One region of the Telluria sp. PB2R4 genome, then DNA from elsewhere that is predicted to be linked to it. Evidence: predicted binding sites of a transcription regulator. Region 1 holds the regulator's gene; each other region holds the start of a gene.
What was found. Region 1 encodes FNR, which switches genes on or off when oxygen is low (the NO sensors DNR and NnrR bind a similar motif). Its sites were predicted from a motif close to TTGATNNNNATCAA; they were not measured.

Region 1 (5,906 bases):
GCGCATCTTCAGCGGCGGCAGCGCCCACTCCGAAGGCTGGGCGCTGTACACCGAGCGCCTGGCGGTGGAGCAGGGCTGGTACGAGGGCGACGTGCCCGGCCTGCTGGGGGCACTCGGTTCGGAACTGTTCCGTGCCCGCCGCCTGGTGGTCGATACCGGCCTGCATTCGAAAGGCTGGACCCGCCAGCAGGCGATCGACTACGGCATCGGCGCGCAGGAAGTCGAGCGCTACGTCGCCTGGCCGGGCCAGGCCAACGCCTACATGATCGGCATGCTGCGGATGATCGAGCTGCGCGAGAAGGCCAGGAAGGAATTGGGGGACAAGTTCTCGCTCGCCGGCTTCCACGACCTGGTGCTGGGCGCGGGCTCGGTGCCGCTCGACGTGCTGGGCGAGCTGGTGGATGGCTGGATCGCGAAGCTGAAGCAGGCCTGAGCCTCAGGACGGCGGCATCGATTTGCATCGCGATGCCGCCGCGCCGGTTGCCCGGGGGCGCATTTGCTCCTACACTGCTCGCGCGCAGCTGTATTTCATGACCTTCTTCCACAGGAGCACAGCATGGAAACACAAGAAATCTACCGCGGGCGGCTCATCGACCACATTCAATTGGTGGTGCGCGACCTGCCTGCCTCCCGCAGGTTCTACGGCGCCGTGTTCGAGGCGCTGGGCATTCCGCTCGGCGGCGCCGGCGACGATTACTTCTGGGCCGACGAACTGTTCGTCTCCAGCCGCGCCAGCCAAGCCGCGCAAGGCGTGCTGACGGGACGCCACCACCTGGCCTTCCAGGCACGCGACCGCAAGATGGTCAATGCCTTCTACTTTGCGGCGCTGGCCGCCGGCGGCAGGGACAACGGCCGGCCGGGCGAGCGCGCCTACCACCCGGGCTATTACGGCGCCTTCGTGCTCGACCCGGACGGGAATAATATCGAAGCGGTCTACCACGGCGAGGCGAAGCAGAGCGCGCCGTACGTGCGCATCAGCTTCTGACGGCCGCTGCAGTCGCCGGCGCAGGGCGCGGCGAAAAAGCCGCTATACTGCGCCGACCATGCGCATCCAGCTTTTCTCCGACCTCCATCTCGAACGTTACGCGGGCTTCATTCCGCAGATCCGCGCCGATACCGACGTGATCATCCTGGCGGGCGACATCGGTTCCTACCAGTCCGGCTCGCGCCTGACGGATACCGATTTCGGCCTCGGGCGTTTTTCGCCGAGGTCCTCTCCGCTGCGGCCCGGCGCTTCGCAAGCGCGGGTGCTCTACATCCCCGGCAACCACGAATTCGACGGCCTCGAATTCGAGGAGGCCTACGCGCGCCTGCGCGCCACCTGCGCACGCCTCGGCATCGAATGGCTGGACCGCGAGACCTTGATGATCGGAGCGGTGCGCTTCATCGGCACTACCCTGTGGAGCGATTTCGACGCGCTGGCGCTGCAGGAGCAGGACCTGACCAAGCAGCTGCAGCGCCGCGACAAGGCCTTCCGCGCGGCCAACTACTACCTGTCGAAGAACACGACCCTGAAGAACGGCGAAAAGGTGCTGGCCGAGGGCATCCGCGCGATGTCGCTGGACTGCCAGGCGTGGCTGCGCGGCGCGCTGGCGGCGCCTTTCGAGGGCCGCACGGTGGTGGTGACCCACTTCGCCCCCAGCCTGCTCAGCGCCGACCCGCGCTATGGCCTGACCCCCGGCACGGCGGGCTTCTGCAATGCGCTCGACGCGCTGTTTCCCCAGGCCGACCTGTGGATCCACGGCCACCTGCACTGCGCGAACGACTACATCACCAGCGGCGTCGAAGCGGGCCGGCCCTGGTCCTGCCGCGTGGTGGCCAATCCGCTCGGTTACCTGAGCAAGGGCGAGCAGGAGGCCTTCCGTCCGGAGCTGGTGATCGAGATCTGAGCACGCACGGTGGGCGCCGGCGCCGGAAAATACGTCCGCCCGCAGCAGTCCCGACGCCAGGACGGCGGCACGGAGCGCGACGAGCCGTCCTGGCGACGCCCCAGGTTCAGCCCATCGGGCTGCAAACGTCGGTGCCGGCAGCCAGCGCCTTGAGCTTGACCGGGTCGAGCAGGGTGACTTCGCGCTTGTCGACCTGCAGCCAGCCCTGTTTCTTGAAGCGCGACAGCAGGCGGCTGATGCTTTCGATGGTGAGTCCGAGGTAGTTGCCGATGTCCTCGCGCGACATGCGCAGCTGGAAGCTGTTCGGCGAGTAGCCGCGCGCCGCGTAGCGCGCCGACAGGTTCACCAGGAAGACGGCGAAACGCTGCTCCGCCCGCATATTGCCGAGCAGAAGCATTACGTTCTGTTCGCGCGTGATTTCCTGGCTCATGATGCGGTGGAAGTGGCGCAGCAGGGCCGGGACCTGGCCGAACAGCTCTTCCAGGCGCGAGAACGGAATCTCGCAGACTTCGCTGTCCTCGAGCGCCACGGCGTCGCAGTGGTGGGTGCCGCTGATCGCGTCCATGCCCAGCAGTTCGCCGGCCATCTGGAAACCGGTGATCTGGGCTTCGCCGGCGGCGTTCACCTGGTAGGTCTTGAAATGGCCGAAGCGCACCGCGTACAGGTTGCGGAAGGGTTCGCCCATCGCATACAGGCGCTCGTCGCGTGCGAGGCGGCGGCGCCGTCCGATGATTTGGTCGAGGCGGTTGATGTCGGCGTCTTCCAGCCCCATCGGCAGGCACAGCTGGTGCATGCTGCAGGCGCCGCAGCTGGTCTTGAGGGCCTGGATGCTGACCGGCGCTGTGCCAGGGAGCGACATGGGTTGGTTCATGGCGTGAGAAGAAAATGCGGACGCAGCCATTATAGACACAGGCCGGGTCCGCGGCGTTCATTTCCCAGAGATAAGTAGGGTGGGCGGGGTAATTGCGGGCAATGCCCGGAATTACGTACGCCCACGCGTTCAATATTCCCGTGAATAGACGCTACATCCATTCCAGGACGATCTGAACGCGTGGGCGGCATCGCCGTCCACCCAACACAGGGCGGTTACAGGTGATGCCGGTGTTCCGCCTTCTTCCGGTAGTACTCCTGCCGGCCCTTGGCCTGCACGGTCGCGGCGATCTGCGCCGCCTCCAGCGCCGCCGCCTTCACGGTCGCGAACGCGTCACCATCCGCCTTCAGGGCCTCGACGGCCTGCAGCGACTGCGCCGTGCCGGCCAGCGCCAGGCCGAAGGTGGCCGACACCGCCAGCTCGGCTGCCAGGGTGTCGAGGCCTGGCGCCACCACGCCCTGGCCGGCGTTGGCCGCCATGGCTGCCTCGGCGGGGGCCTGGGGCGCCGCCAGCGCACGCGCCACGTCCCTGTCGCCCGCCACCTTTGCCAGGAAGTCCAGCGCGGCCTGGCTGCCCGACTGGTTGGCCAGGTCGCCCAGGCGCAGCAGCGCGGTGTTCTTGGCATTGAACACCGCACGGCCGGCAAGCGGCTTCTCGACGAAGTCGATCAGCGGCTGGACCGCGATCGCGCTGCCGATGTAGCCGAGGGTGGCCACGACCTGCACCAGGAACTCCTCGTGCTTCCCGGGCTCGTTCACCAGCCAGTCGAGCAGCAGGCGGGCGTCCTTCTCCGTGTACTGCGAGGCCAGCTCGTCGGGCACGCCTTCGACCCAGTGCTGGGAGACGAAGTCGCGCACGTCGGCAGGCAGCGGGATGCCGCCCACGCCGCAGGAGCAGCCGCCGGCGGGCATCACCTCGCCGGTGATGGCGAGCGGGCCGGCCAGGAAGGCCGCCGACTCCCCGGCGTTGACCACGTCGTGGTCGGTGCCGACCGACGGGTACATGACCGCGCGCAGGTCGTCGGTTCGATGGCCGAGGCCGCAGTTGTGGCCGTACTCGTGCACCCAGATCAAGCCTTCCTGGTTGGCGGTGAAGCGCACCGCCGCCACGTTGACGATGGTGCTGCCGACCGGGGCGCAGCCGATGATGCTGTCGCCGGGGCCGCCGCACCAGCGGATCGCCTGCACGACCTTGACCCCGCTGCCCGCGTTCAGCAGCGCCGTCAGGTCGGCCGCCGTCTGGATCGTGCCGGGGACGTTGCTTGGGAGCAGCCGTACCGCGCCGTTGCGCACGAAGCGGACCGGGGTGGCGACATCCGGCCCGGTGTCGTCGTTCTGCAGGATCGTGCCCATGTCGGCCAGGATCCGGTCGGCCTCGGCCTCGCTCAGGGCCACGCTGCTGTGGCGGTGCACCGCGACCGACACCGTGCGCAGGCCGGGTGGCGCCACGGGCGGGTTGACGATCAGGTAGTCGACGTAGAGCGAGATGTCCGCGCTCCACTCGATGTTGACCCAGATGTCGACGCCGTTCCAGCGCGAGGCGACGTTGTGCAGGGTGTAGCGGGCTGCGCCGATGAACTTGCCGGCGTTCGGTCCGCCCGGCACGCCTTCGCCCACCGCCACGAACACCTGCGAGCCGGGCTGGATGACATCCCAGTTGAGCCGCAGGATCCATTGGCCGCGGCGCGCTCCCCAGTCGTGGCGGTAAGTGAAGCCGGTTCCTTGCAGGGCGGGCTGCAGCCCGTCCTTGCCGACGGTGGCTTCGGCAATGGCCCAGGGGCCCTTGGTGTCCGAGGAATCCGCGCGCTCCGCCGGGTCCTGGCGGGCCAGGGTCAGCGCGGCGTTCCGGTCAAGACGATCGTTTGGTGACATGGTGTTCTCCTCGGATGCTCAGGGATTGATGATCAGGTAGTCGGCGTAGAGCGAGATATCCGAGCTCCACTCGATGTTGACCCAGATGTCGACGCCGTTCCAGCGTGAGGCGACGTTGTGCAGGGTGTAGCGGGCCGAGCCGATGAACTTGCCGGCATTCGGTCCGCCCGGGACGCCTTCGCCGATCGCCACCAGGACCCGCGACGGGGGCTGGATCACGTTCCAGTTGAGGCGCAGCACCCACTGCCCGCGGCGCGCACCCCAGTCGTGGCGGTAGGTGAAACCGGTTCCGCTCAGCTCGGGTTGCGGTTCGGCGCTGGCGGCGGCGGGCCCGAACAACTGCCGGACCGCGCCGAGGTCGGCGTCCTGCCGGATCTCGGCGAAGCTGGTCGGCATGGCCGAGGAAGCGATGAAGCCGTCCGCTTCCCTGGCGCCCGCGGCAATCCGCGTGGCTGCCTGGTTGACCTGATTGTTTGACATGACATTTCCTTTCACATCGACGATCGGTGATTGGCCCAGCCTGCCGCGCCGCAAGGGGGGAGGAGGGTCGCCGGATAGCGAGCTGCATGCATGCTGGAACTCCGGAATTCCGTCGATGCCGTGCTCGAATCGTCAGCCAATATAGTCGAGTGATCGGGCCGGACTGGGGACGATCTGATGGGTCATTAATTTGGATCAGTGGCTTCCTGTTTTCTGACGGAGAGAAAGATTTCGGAAGTGAAAACAGGCTTCCCCTTGCCCTCCCTCAGCCGGCCTTGATTTCCATCGAAATGCCACCCGGCCAAGCGTGCGCCCCCATCCTGCATGCTAGATTCTGGACACACCCCCGGAGGTCGACCCGGGAACACGAGGAGCCCCGATGTTCGGTTTGTCCGCCTTGGATCTGGCGCGCGTGCAGTTTGCGTTCACGATGTCTTTCCACATCCTGTTTCCGGCAATAACGATCGGCATGGCCAGCTATCTGGCCGTGCTCGAGCTGTGCTGGCTGAAAACCGGGCGCCAGGTCTACGTCGACCTCTATCACTACTGGCTCAAGATCTTCGCCGTCAGCTTCGGCATGGGGGTGGTGTCGGGCATCGTGATGGCCTACCAGATCGGCACCAACTGGAGCTACCTGTCCGAATTCGCCGGCAGCATCCTGGGGCCGATCCTGTCCTACGAGGTGCTGACCGCCTTCTTCCTCGAAGCCGGCTTCCTCGGCGTGATGCTGTTCGGCTGGACCCGGGTCGGCCCGGGCCTGCACTTCGCTTCCACCTGCGCGGTGGCGGTCGGCAC
Region 2 (5,906 bases), on a different contig from region 1:
CGCTTCGCCGGGACCGGCTACCGGCACTGGTTTACGGTCGAGCGCGATGCGGCCCGGGCCGGTGAACACTGCTGCAGTCATCATTGTCATGTCACCCCCTGGAGAACCTCGGACAGACCCGCGGGCCACATCAGCGGGCCATGAATACGGGTACGGTAGCGTCTTGCAAGATCGTCCTGGTAACGCCACCGAGTATCAATTCACGGAACTGTGAATGGCCGTAGCAGCCCATCACAAGAAGGTCGTATCCCTCCTGCCCAAGCATGGCGAGCAGGGCGCGTCCGCCATCGACGTGGCGGTGGAAGAACAGGATTTCCGCGCGTACCTGGTGACGGGCAAGAAAAGCGGCGAGGTCCGCCCGGCAGTGCAGTTCCTGCACATCGGCATCATCCGGCGAATGGAACGAGACGATGCTGACACGCGCCGCGCGCTGCAGCAGCGGGATCGCGGCCTGGAGCGCAGATGAGGCTTCCTTGCTGCCGTTCCACGCGACGAGAATATGCTGGGGCGCATCCGCTGCGACTGGCGCGCATGGCACCACCAGGACCGGACGGGCACTGGTGAAGGCGACGTATTCGGGTATCCGCCCAATCGTCTCAGCCAGCGCTTCGCTCGGATCGTCCTGGCTCACTACCACCAGGTCGCTGAACCGCGCCAGCCGGGCCAGCGCGTCGCTGGCCAGGTCCCAGACCAGGCGTGCCTCGTGCGAGACCCCTGTTTCCTCCGCGATCCTGCCGAACTGTTCGAGCGCCCGCGCCGCGCTGTCCCTGAGAGGATCGAAGTAGCTGGCCTCCAGACTGCCTGGCGCGGCCTGATAGCCGTGCGGGAAGACCTCGCGCGACACCCCCGTGACGGCGACACCGATCAGGTGCGCGTCGTGCACGCGGGCGAGTTGCGAGGCGACCCGAATGCGCTTCGGCGCATGGCGCGACAGGTCCGCATGTACCAGAACGGTCCGGTAGCTCATCGTGCAACCTCCCCTGTCCGGCGCCGGGAGCCCGTGTATATCCTGAGACGGCCATTGCGGAGGACCACTCCCGCCCGTTGGCCGCGCACGTCATGGCGGAGCAAGCGGAGCGCACTCAAGCGATGCAAGGACAACAGGCCCGGCAATGCCGCCGTCACCTCGCGTCCCAGCGCAATATCCCCGGCCTCCACTTGTACCGCAGCGCGATGCAGGGCCTGCAGGAGCAGCGCGTTGTCCTGCCGCTGTTCGTGCAGGCCCGGATACGCTGCTGCCTCCATGAGAATTTCCTCCTGGCAGAAAGCACTTTCGACAGCGGCAATCAGGCCAACGAAGGCGTGGCAAAAACATTCGTCCGATACGTCCGCGACCTTGTTGACATGGACGAGCAAGCGCTGACGCGCATGCGCCATTGCCCGGATCGTGGCGTGTGGATGCTGCTTGCGCAGTAGAAACGAAGTCATCGAGTCGCCCTCTTTAACATTACTCGAAGTTTGTGCGCATGCTTATCCATTGCGTTTGACTAAAATCAAATTGATCCGAGCTAACGCCCTCCACACCCGAACGAACCGGCCTGCACGTGCGCGTTCGCGCGGCTCAATTTCGTTCGGCATCCTTGCCCAATCCGCGCGCTTGCCGGATACTATCCAAGCGGCCTTCCACAGGCCAGGGAGGACGTATGAACGCGTTGTCGCTCCAACACGGTATCCATGTGCCGGTTCCAATACTGACAGGCTGCCCCCGCTGCGTTGCCCGCGACTTGTGCCGACCTTCGGGCGCCAGCGCTCAGGATCTCTCGCTTCTTGGCGGCCTGATCGGTTACCGGCGGCGCCTCCAGCGCGACGACATCCTGTACCGCACAGACCAGTCCTTCGCCATGATCTACACGGTCCGTTTCGGCCACCTGAAATCGTCGCGTCCCGACCATCATGGGCTCCCGCACGTGACCGCGTTCTATATGGCAGGTGACCTGATGGGCCTCGATGCGATTCACACGGGACGTCACGCCTGCACCACTGTGGCGCTGGACGACAGCGAAGTCTGTGAGATCCCCTACGCAAGGTTCCAGCAAGCAATGCACGATTCGCCATCCCTCATGCACCGCTTCCACTGCGCGCTGAGCCACGAGATCGCGCGCGAACAATCGCTCATCCTGTATGCGAACATGAATGGGGCAGAGCGTCTCGCCAGCCTGCTGCTGGACTTGTCCGCGCGGTATGCCGAGCGCGGTTTTTCGGGGCGCCGCTTCATTCTCCGCATGTCGCGCGCCGACATCGGCGACTATCTCGGATTGACGATCGAGAGCATCAGCCGCCTGCTTGGGCGCTTTCGCGACGCGGGGTGGATCGCCCTCGACAAGCGCGAAATCGAGCTGCTCGACCGCGGCCGCTTGCGAGCGCTGTTGACGGCTTCAGCCGACAAACCGCTGGTCGCTCAATGAAGGGGATGGCGCGGCGGCAGCTCGGTCCGGTCCCACAGCACAGCTGATGGACGGGCATTACCACATTCATCTGATGCTATTTTGATTTGCGTCAAAGCCACCTTGGAGAGCAAGCGGATATTGTTATGTCAATTTCCAGCCCTTGCGCGCCGAGTGATTCCTTGAGGGAGTTGACATGTATAAAACGATTGTCGTGCATATCGATGGCGCAGCAGGACAGGACAGCCGCCTGCGCGCTGCCGCACTGCTTGCAAACGACCACGGCGCCCACCTGGTCGGCGTGACTGCGACCGGCATTAGCTGGCTCGACTATGCTGTGCTGACCGCTTCCTTCGGTGCACCGGTCCCCCTCCCCGCATCCGACTTCCAGGCCCTGCGCGATGCCGCCGAGGAGCGGCTCCTTGTGTTCAGGCGCGAAGCCGTCCGCCTTGGGCTCGAATCGTTCGAGGGGCGCGCAACCGACGACGACACTGCTTATGCCCTGCTGCTGGAATCGCGCTACGCCGACCTGGTCGTGCTTGGCCAGGACCAGGCCGGCATTACCGTACCCGCCACGCCCGGACGCGTCGCGCACCTGCCTGAGTACGTCGCACTGCACGGCGCCCGTCCTGTATTGGTCGTGCCTCCTGGCTATGCCAACGGCGTGATCCCGGGCACCGCGGTGGTCGGCTGGGATGGCGGCAAGCAGGCCCTGCGCGCCATCTCCGCTGCGCTGCCCTTGCTGCAGCGGGCGTCGAATGTCCAGCTTGCCGTGATCAATCCCGACCAGCACTCCGGGCTGCACGGCGAGCAGCCCGGCGCCGACATGGCGCTCTATCTGGCGCGACACGGCGTACGTGTCGAGGTGCTCCTCGAGCGCACTGCCTCGAGCGAAGGCGAGGCGTTGATGGCAATGGCCCGCGATAGCGGCGCCGGCCTGCTCGTGACGGGTGCCTTTGGACACACCCGCTACCGCGAATGGGTGCTCGGGGGCGTCACGCGCGAGCTGCTGGAACGCACTGCGATTCCGCTGCTTGTCGCGCACTGAGTCATGCGGCACGCGCCCGCGGACACAATCTATCCCTGGGGACTCTCGGTCATCTGCCGGCAATATTTGCCCAGGTTCGCAGGCAAGTCAGCCGGGCACACCCCGCATTGCTGGTTGCCCGGTACCGCATAGTCGATGAACTTGGGATATGGCAGATTGAGGCCAGCCATGATTTCCCGGAACTCCTCGACAGTGCGCTCGCCCCCAAGACGAGGATTGCGCTTTTTCTCCTGCATGACGGAGGATACCCACCGGTCCTGATAGTCATGGGCGGGGTAGACCAGGGTGTCATCGGGCAGCGTAAACAGCTTGCCCCGCACGCTGTGATACAGCGCATCCGCGTCGCCCTGCTGGAAGTCGGTTCGCCCGCACCCCTCAATCAGTAATGCGTCACCCGTGAACACGCGATCTCCCAGCACGTAGGCGAAATGGCCCGCCGTATGGCCCGGCGTGTGAAGCGGCTGGAAGTCCATCGCCCCCACGCTGAATGGCCTCCCCTCCTCCAATTGAACGTCGGCACAGGAAACGCGTTCGGCTGCGGGCGCAGCAATCGCGCTCCCCACCTTTTTCTTCAGTTCCAGGGCAGCCGTGATGTGATCGGCGTGGACGTGCGTATCGATGCTGTATGCAAGCGTCAATCCGAGCCGCCGGACCTCTTCCAAGTCACGATCAAGCGTGACGATGACCGGGTCGATCAATACCGCTTGCCCGGTTTCCGGACAGCCGATCAGATAGGTGTAGGTGCTGGACAAAGGCTCGAAAAGCTGGCGGAAAACCATGCGGCTTCTCCTCTGGAAGACGGGCGTGTTCGTGAGCGCAGTATACGTCGCCGCCGAGGTTTCCGGCGCGCGTTGCCCTCATCAAAAGGTCTAGCCGGCAGGCCCTGCATCGTCTTGCAAGCGATCCCGCGTATCGCTCCAGAGTGTCTCGGCGCGCATGCCGGTGCGGCAGAATCCGAACACGGGCTTGGGCGCCGCTGCGTACAGCGCGGCAAAGGCGTCGCGGTCAGCGGGCGTGATCTTGCCCGGTATCACCGGGAGATGCAGCGCCTGGATTCCGTGCCTGTGCGCTTCGGCGGCGATCTCCTTGAACGCTGTCTGGTTACTGCCCTCGCCGTCGGGTCGATTGCAGACCAATGTTGCGAATCCCTGCTCCTTCAACTGGGCGACATCTGCCGGACTGATCTGTGGTCCCACCGCATAGTTCTTGCTGAGGTAACGAATGCTCACGCTGTTCTCCTGTGCATCGATTAAAAACAACAGTATATTGAAAAATAGATTGTCTGTCGATATAATGTATTCCAATAGATTAGAAAGGTGGACCATGCCGGACACACAACAACTCAATTTGCACGACATGCGGGCTGCAGCGGGACAGGCGTGCGCACTGCTCAAGGTACTGGGCAACCCGGACCGGCTGATGCTGCTGTGCCAGCTGACCCAAGATGAATATTGCGTCAGCGACCTGGAGGCCTTGCTGGGGATCGCCCAGCCGACGCTGTCCCAGCAACTCGGCGTACTGCGCGAGGAAAAGCTGGTCAGTACGCGCCGCGAGGGGAAACAGATCTTCTACCGCATCGACAGCAATGAAGCGCTGGCGGTCATGCAGGTCCTGTACCAGCAGTTCTGCCTGCCCACCCAAGGAGTCAGCACATGAATATCGACTGGATCAACTTCACACCCTGGACCTCGCTCGCAGGCGGACTGATCATCGGCACCGCCGCGGCTGCATTCGTGCTGTTCAACGGCCGAATCGCCGGCATCAGCGGCATTCTTGGCGGCCTGTTGCGCCCTGCCCGCGGCGACATCGCCTGGCGCCTGGCATTCCTGCTGGGGCTGGTTGGCGCCCCGCTCGCCTACGCCATGTTCGCGGCGCTCCCCACTGCCACCATTGCCGCCGACGATGGGACCTTGATCGTCGCCGGACTGCTGGTGGGCCTGGGCACCCGTTATGGCGCCGGCTGTACCAGCGGGCATGGCGTATGTGGCCTGTCACGGCGATCGCCGCGCTCCCTGGCCGCCACTGCGGCATTCATGCTCGCTGGCTTCGCCACCGTTTTCGTGATGCGTCACCTCTTCGCTTGACAAGGACATCGATATGAACATCCTGATGGCACTGATTGTGGGACTGGTTTTCGGCATCGGACTGATTGTCTCCGGCATGACCGATCCGGCGAAAGTCATCGGCTTCCTCGACCTGGCCGGCAACTGGGACCCGTCGCTGGCCTTCGTCATGGGCGGTGCGATCCTGGTCGGCCTGGTGGCATTCCGCTTTGCCGCCAGGCGCGAGCGCTCGCTGCTGGGGGAAGCCATGCGCCTGCCGACCGCAACCCGGATCGACCGCCGCCTGGTGCTCGGCTCGCTGGCCTTCGGTGCCGGCTGGGGCCTGGCGGGCTACTGCCCTGGTCCGGCGCTGGCCTCGCTGGCCACCGGCGGCGCCAAGCCCTGGATCTTTGCATTGGCCATGGTGGCCGG
Region 3 (5,906 bases), on a different contig from region 1:
GGCCAGGCGCTCGACCTGACGCCGAGCGAATTCGCCATCCTGGCCGCGCTGGCGCGCCGGCCGGGCCAGGTGCTCTCGCGCGCCCAGCTGCTCGATTGCGCCCGCGCCGACAGCCTGGAGGCCACCGACCGCGCCATCGACAGCCACATCAAGAACCTGCGGCGCAAGATCGACGCCGCCGCGCCTGGGCTGGAAGCAATCCGCTCGATTTACGGCCTCGGCTACCGCTGCGACATTTGAAACAGGCAAGGCGACCGCACCATTCGCCCGAGGTTCCATCAAGCCTTTTGCGGCACGTCGTCCTGCGCATTCTTCGCTTCCCTATCGTGGTCGGAATCCGTGCACGAAGCATGGAACAAAACGAAGGGAGGCGAAGATGCGACGCTTTACGCCAGGACGGACTTCCACGGGCATCGGCTTGCTGCTGCTGACAGCGGCAATGTCCGTGTACAGCCAAACCGACAGCGGAGCAGTGGCCGATACGGCAAACGCCGCACCCACACAAGACGCACGTACGGGCGGCGGCCCTGGCGGCCGCGACGTCTACGGCATCGTCAACCTGGTGCCGTTCCGGGCGTCCACGTCACGCTTCAATGCGCGCGGCCAGGCCGCCTTCGACTACGTCGGACTCGACTACGGGCTGCATGTCGGCTTCTTCGACGGCGAGCGCGTCATCGATCCTGTGCCGCCGGCCGCGACGGTGTCGGTGCTCGGCGGGCTCAACGACCGGGGCGAACTTGCCATGCAGGTGCGTTACCTCGACCCCGCACACCCCCTCTCCGACGCATTCCGGGTACTGCGCTGGACGGCCGGGCGCCCTCCGGTCATCCTGCCTGTTCCCTACATCGCCGACGCCGATATTTATATCGGCGCCATCAACAAGCGCGGCGAGATCGTCGGGAACTCCTCCACCTCGCCGGAGGGCGGGAATTACCGGGGAGTACGCTGGACGGCGGGCAACCGCGTGCTTCCTCTTTACGGCCCGGCAGGCTTCGGCGAGGTGTCCGCACCCGACATCAACGACAGCAATGTCAGCGTCGGCTACGGCGTCGCCGCCAACGGCGCTATCCGCGGACTGCGCTGGGATCAGGCCGGCCGGCCGCTGGACCTCGGCACCTTCGGCGCGGCCGGCGCCGCGCCCCGCTACATCAACAACCGCGGCGAGATCGCCGGTACGCTCGACCCGGCGACCGGCAATTTCCAGGCCTTCCTGTGGAGTCCTGGAAGGGGCACGGTGCGGGTCGGGCCGAATACCGTTCTCAGCAAGTTGAACGAGGCCGGCGAACAGGTCGGGCGCTTCCAGCGCCCCAACGGCGAGACCCACGCCTACTATTTTTCCCGGGCACGGGGACTGGTCAACCTGCACCCCCGCCCACTGTTCGCATCCGAGGCCACCGACATCAACGAAAGCGGCATCGTGGTCGGCATGGCGCGGCGCAGTGCGACCGACCCGGGGGTGGCCTACCGCTGGTCGCGGCCGGGCGGCGCAGTCGACCTCAACACCCTCCTGCTCGACCCGCCTTCCGGCCTCGTTGTCGGCGAAGCGCTGGCGATCGCGCCCAACGGCAACATCCTCGCCAACTCCAGTGCCGGCCTGGTACTGCTGGGTGCGCGTGGCAGGGGCGGCGATGCGCCGGTGCTCGGGCCAATCCAGCTATCCCCGACGGAGCTCAACCAACCGGTGACGCTCAGGCTATCCTTCCGCGACCGCAATCCTGGCGACACCCACCACGCTACCATCGACTGGGGCGACGGCAGGGGCCCGCAGCCAGCCGCCGTGCGCGAGTACCGTGGCCGCGGCGAAGTGAGCGCCACCCATACGTTCACCGCGGAAGGCGACTACAACATGGTCGCCCGCGTCACCGACTCGACCGGGCGCGGCACGGTCCAAGTCGTGGCGAGGTTGATCAGGGAATCCGACGGGCCGGGGCTCCCCACAGACGCTGCCGGGGCCCGGTAAACAAACGAACTGTCCGACACCCACCGCCGCAGACGGCTGGGGCTGATTAGCTAGCCGGCCGCGCATTCTCGTCTTGTTCACATGGCCATGCAGGACGACCGGCCCCGGCTGGGAGCGCGTCGGGGGCAAGCCGGACTTGACGGTGGATCCGGGCGCTGAACATGCTCCGATCGCCATGACGCTGCGCGCTGCAGGGCGGGCCCTCCATCATTTCTCCACATTTGGCCTGCAACCTATCTCCATGGCCCGCCGAACGGCGCGGGCCGCAGCCAAAGGAGACCATCATGAACATCAAGAACACGGGCCTGTGCGCGGCCATCGCCCTGCTGGGTTTTGCCGCCGGCAACGCCGAGGCCGGCGTCCAGGTCCGCTACAAATGCGAATCGACGGTGAAGGGCAAATGTCCGCCGCCTCCCGTTCCGCCCACGCCGCCGGCGCCGCCTGCCCCGCCGGCACCGCCGCCGCACCTGTCCGCCGACGGCGTCTCCTACGACGCTCCACCGGCGCCGCCCGCACCACCGGCGCCACCGGCGCCACCGGCCCCGCCGCCGATCCCGGAAGTGCCGGCCGCGGCCCACGCCGCCTGCGCCGGCAAGCCGGACGGCGCCCGCATCACCTATATTCCGGGCAAGGGCGAGACCATGACCGGCGTCTGCGAGCGCGAGGACGGCAAGCCGGTGTTCCAGCTGCGCGAGTATCGGATCCACGATTAGCGCAGCTGCGCTTGCGGCGATGCCGACGCTGTCACTCCCCGCTTCCGCCCACCGCGCCGGTCAATGCCTTGACAGCGATGGCGGCGACAATCGCGGTCAGGGTGACACCACACACACCGATCAGGATGGCGAGCACGCGTGCGAGCAGTGTCTTGGGCGCGAAGTCGCCATAACCGATGGTCAGTCCGGTGACGAAGGAGAAATAAATTGAATCCTGGAGTGACCAGCCTTCGCGCAGGCCGGCGATGGTGCCGAGGCCGACGATCATGATGAGCAGGCCCGACAGGATGGGCCATACCACCCGCAGGCCAGCGAACAGGCCTTGCAAGAAACGTCGTTGCTCACTGTGTCGACGCATGTGCTCTCTCGGCTGGCCGCCTCGGGCTTGTCTCGAACGGTGAAGTCTACCGCGATGGATGCGCCTGTCCGAGGGCGCACCGTCGGGGGCTTGATGCTCGTCAGGCCCCCAATCGCGTGAGTCGGATGTTGGCTTGCGACCAGCGTGTACGGGTGCGCAGTGCACTGAGCCGTGTTCCAGTTGCGGGCTGCCAGCGCAAGATACGGCTCGACTCCGCCATCTAGATCATTTATTCTAGGTCCATGAGCACACCCGACGTTCCCGCCAAGCCGACCCCATCCGAACTGGAAATGCTGCGCCTGCTGTGGCAGCTCGGCCCCGCCACCGCACGCCAGGTGCACGCGGCGGCGGTCGAGACGCGCCCCGACATGCCCTATGCCAACGTGCTGCGCCTGCTGCAGATGATGCATGCGAAAGGCCTGCTCACCCGCGACGAAAGCGCACGCGCCCACGTGTACGCGCCAGCCCAGCCGCAGGACACCCACCAGGCCGGCCTCATCAAGGATTTGATCCACAAGGCTTTCTCCGGTTCCGGCAAGGAACTGGTGCTGGCCGCGCTGCGCGGCCACGTCAGCAAGAAGGAACGCGAGGAAATCCAGCGGATCCTGAGCCGGGACGATTGAACATGCCGCTTGCGCGTCCTGTCCCGCCCGTGCAGCCGGACCTGGAAGACTGCTGCCGCAGCGGCTGCACGCCCTGCGTGTTCGACCTGTACGAAGAAGCGCTCGAACGCTACGAGCGCGAACTGGCCGCATGGGAAGCCGCCCACCCTCCAATGCCGCCGCCTCCGCATTGCGCTGTCCTGCAGGGCACGCTTGAATCCGAAAGCTTGCCGTTTTGATTAGAATGAACTCATCGGCTCTGTCCATGTGGAGGGGATATGTTCGACTTGGATCTTCCCTGGTGGGAATTCGTCGTACGCGGGCTTGCCGTGTATCTCCTGCTACTGGTCATGGTGCGCCTGTCCGGCAAGCGGACGGTGGGCCAGTTCACGCCCTTTGACCTGCTGGTCGTCATGCTGCTGTCGGAAGCGGTATCGAGTTCGCTGAGCGGCGGCGACGACTCCCTGCTGGGCGGGCTGATCGCGGCAGCCACGCTGGTCGCCATCAATTCCCTGGTGGCCCTGGGCAGTTCGCGCAGCCAGCGGTTCGAAAAAATCGTGGACGGCAGCGCCGTGCTGATCGGCCGCGATGGCGTGTTTTTCGACAAGGTCGTGCGCAACTGCCGGCTGTCCCAATCCGACCTCGAGGAATCCCTGCGCGAGCACGACTGCCCACGCTCGGAAATGAAGTGCGCTTTCCTGGAGGCCGACGGCGAGATCACCATCCTGCGCAACCCGCAGTAAGCCAGTCCGTCATTATCTTTCTTTTACACCTATACCCACGGTACTTTTATCCCTCGTACGGTGTGGGCCATGCAGAATTTGTTGGGTTACTTTTTTCAGCAGCACACCCGCCGGGTGTGCTGTCCGGATTCTTTCCTAATCAGGAGGACTGCCATGAAAAAAGTACTGACCGCGCTTGCGCTGGCTGCTGCAACAGCGGCGCTCGCCCCCGCGGCCCAGGGTGCCGACATCTATCGCGCCGTGTCCAGCGGCCCGGCCGAGTCGCCGCCCAATGGGTCGCCCGGGTCGAGCGTCGCCACCGTGGAGGTCGATGGAACGCTGCTGCGGGCCGAGGTGCCTTTCCGCGACCTGGTCGGCAGCACGACCGCGGCCCACATCCACTGCTGCACCACCGAGGCCTTCACCGGCGTCGCGCCGGTTGCGGTGCCGCTCGTCGAATTCCCGACCGGCGTCACGGCAGGCGAATACCGCTATACATTCGACGCGACCGACGCCGCCATCTATGATCCGGCCTTCCTGGCCTCGTTCGGCGGCACCGCGGCCTCCGCGGCCACGGGGCTGCTCGAGGCGATGGCCGCCAACCAGGCCTACATCAACATCCACACCACCCAGTACCCGGGCGGCGAGATCCGCGGCTTCGTCGTGGCCGCGCCGATTCCGGAACCGGCGACCTGGGGAATGCTGGGTGTTGGCCTGGCCGGACTGGCGCTGATGGCACGGCGCCGGCCCGGCATGGTCAAGTAAGGTCCGGGGGAAGTCCGGCCCCCTCGCGGCTGGCCAGCAACCGGCTCCAGGCCGGTATCGCCGCCTGCCAGAAGGCGTGCAGCGATGCCGGCCGGTCGAGCCGCAAGCCGAGGAAGCGCGCGGCCTGCAGCAGCGCTTCCACCGCAGCGGTTTCGTCGCCCGGCGCCACCGCCAGCGCGCCGGTCTGCTTCGACAGTTTTTCGCCGTTCTCGTTGCGCACCACGGGCACGTGCAGGTAGCGCGGCGTCGGCACCCCGAGCACGCGCTGCAGGAAGACCTGGCGCGGCGTGGAGTCGAGCAAATCGGCACCGCGCACCACATCGGTGACGCCCTGCTCGGCGTCATCCACCACCACCGCCAGCTGGTAGGCCCAGAAGCCGTCGGCGCGCTTCAGGACGAAGTCGCCCGACTCGGCATGCAGGCGCTGCGTCACCTCGCCCGCGAAACGATCCACGAAGCTTACGACATCGTAGCCCGGCTCCGGCACGCGCAGGCGCAGGCTGCGCATGCCGCGTCCGTCGGACAGGCCGTAGCGGCAGGTGCCGGGATAGATGGCGGCGCCGTCGGGCGCGAAGCCCAGGCGCGAATCGGCGATCTCGCGCCGGTTGCAGCCGCAGGGGTAGGTATGTTCGACGATGCGCTCGGCCGCCGCGGCGTACAGGTGCTTGCGCCGGCTCTGCCAGACGATCTCGCCGTCGGCATGCATGCCCAGCGCGTCCAGCAGCGCCAGGATGCTTTCGGCTGCCCCGGGCACGCTGCGGCCTTCGTCGATGTCTTCGATGCGCA

Region 2: AC56LU_RS23565 (universal stress protein) is a predicted target of FNR. The motif match lies at 2,487-2,500, and genes of this name have one in related genera.
Region 3: AC56LU_RS09725 (potassium channel family protein) is a predicted target of FNR. The motif match lies at 3,122-3,135, and genes of this name have one in related genera.

The regions. Positions count from the first base shown of each region.
Region 1 is NZ_JCASIC010000011.1:192,955-198,860, forward strand. It holds gene AC56LU_RS18275 (DUF885 domain-containing protein) at 1-433, shown strand, start outside; gene AC56LU_RS18280 (VOC family protein) at 557-985, shown strand; gene AC56LU_RS18285 (metallophosphoesterase) at 1,044-1,889, shown strand; gene fnr (fumarate/nitrate reduction transcriptional regulator Fnr) at 1,996-2,748, opposite strand; gene AC56LU_RS18295 (hypothetical protein) at 2,976-4,631, opposite strand; gene AC56LU_RS18300 (hypothetical protein) at 4,650-5,111, opposite strand; gene AC56LU_RS18305 (cytochrome ubiquinol oxidase subunit I) at 5,491-5,906, shown strand, end outside.
Region 2 is NZ_JCASIC010000021.1:44,615-50,520, forward strand. It holds gene AC56LU_RS23545 (NAD(P)-dependent alcohol dehydrogenase) at 1-90, opposite strand, end outside; gene AC56LU_RS23550 (universal stress protein) at 131-967, opposite strand; gene AC56LU_RS23555 (hypothetical protein) at 1,060-1,416, shown strand; gene AC56LU_RS23560 (helix-turn-helix domain-containing protein) at 1,644-2,405, shown strand; gene AC56LU_RS23565 (universal stress protein) at 2,581-3,432, shown strand; gene AC56LU_RS23570 (MBL fold metallo-hydrolase) at 3,462-4,211, opposite strand; gene AC56LU_RS23575 (protein tyrosine phosphatase family protein) at 4,302-4,661, opposite strand; gene AC56LU_RS23580 (metalloregulator ArsR/SmtB family transcription factor) at 4,756-5,088, shown strand; gene AC56LU_RS23585 (YeeE/YedE family protein) at 5,085-5,516, shown strand; gene AC56LU_RS23590 (YeeE/YedE family protein) at 5,530-5,906, shown strand, end outside.
Region 3 is NZ_JCASIC010000004.1:288,834-294,739, reverse strand. It holds gene AC56LU_RS09740 (response regulator) at 1-240, shown strand, start outside; gene AC56LU_RS09735 (hypothetical protein) at 377-1,960, shown strand; gene AC56LU_RS09730 (hypothetical protein) at 2,245-2,673, shown strand; gene AC56LU_RS09725 (potassium channel family protein) at 2,705-3,031, opposite strand; gene AC56LU_RS09720 (BlaI/MecI/CopY family transcriptional regulator) at 3,274-3,654, shown strand; gene AC56LU_RS09715 (oxidoreductase-like domain-containing protein) at 3,657-3,872, shown strand; gene AC56LU_RS09710 (DUF421 domain-containing protein) at 3,912-4,376, shown strand; gene AC56LU_RS09705 (CHRD domain-containing protein) at 4,530-5,120, shown strand; gene gluQRS (tRNA glutamyl-Q(34) synthetase GluQRS) at 5,113-5,906, opposite strand, start outside.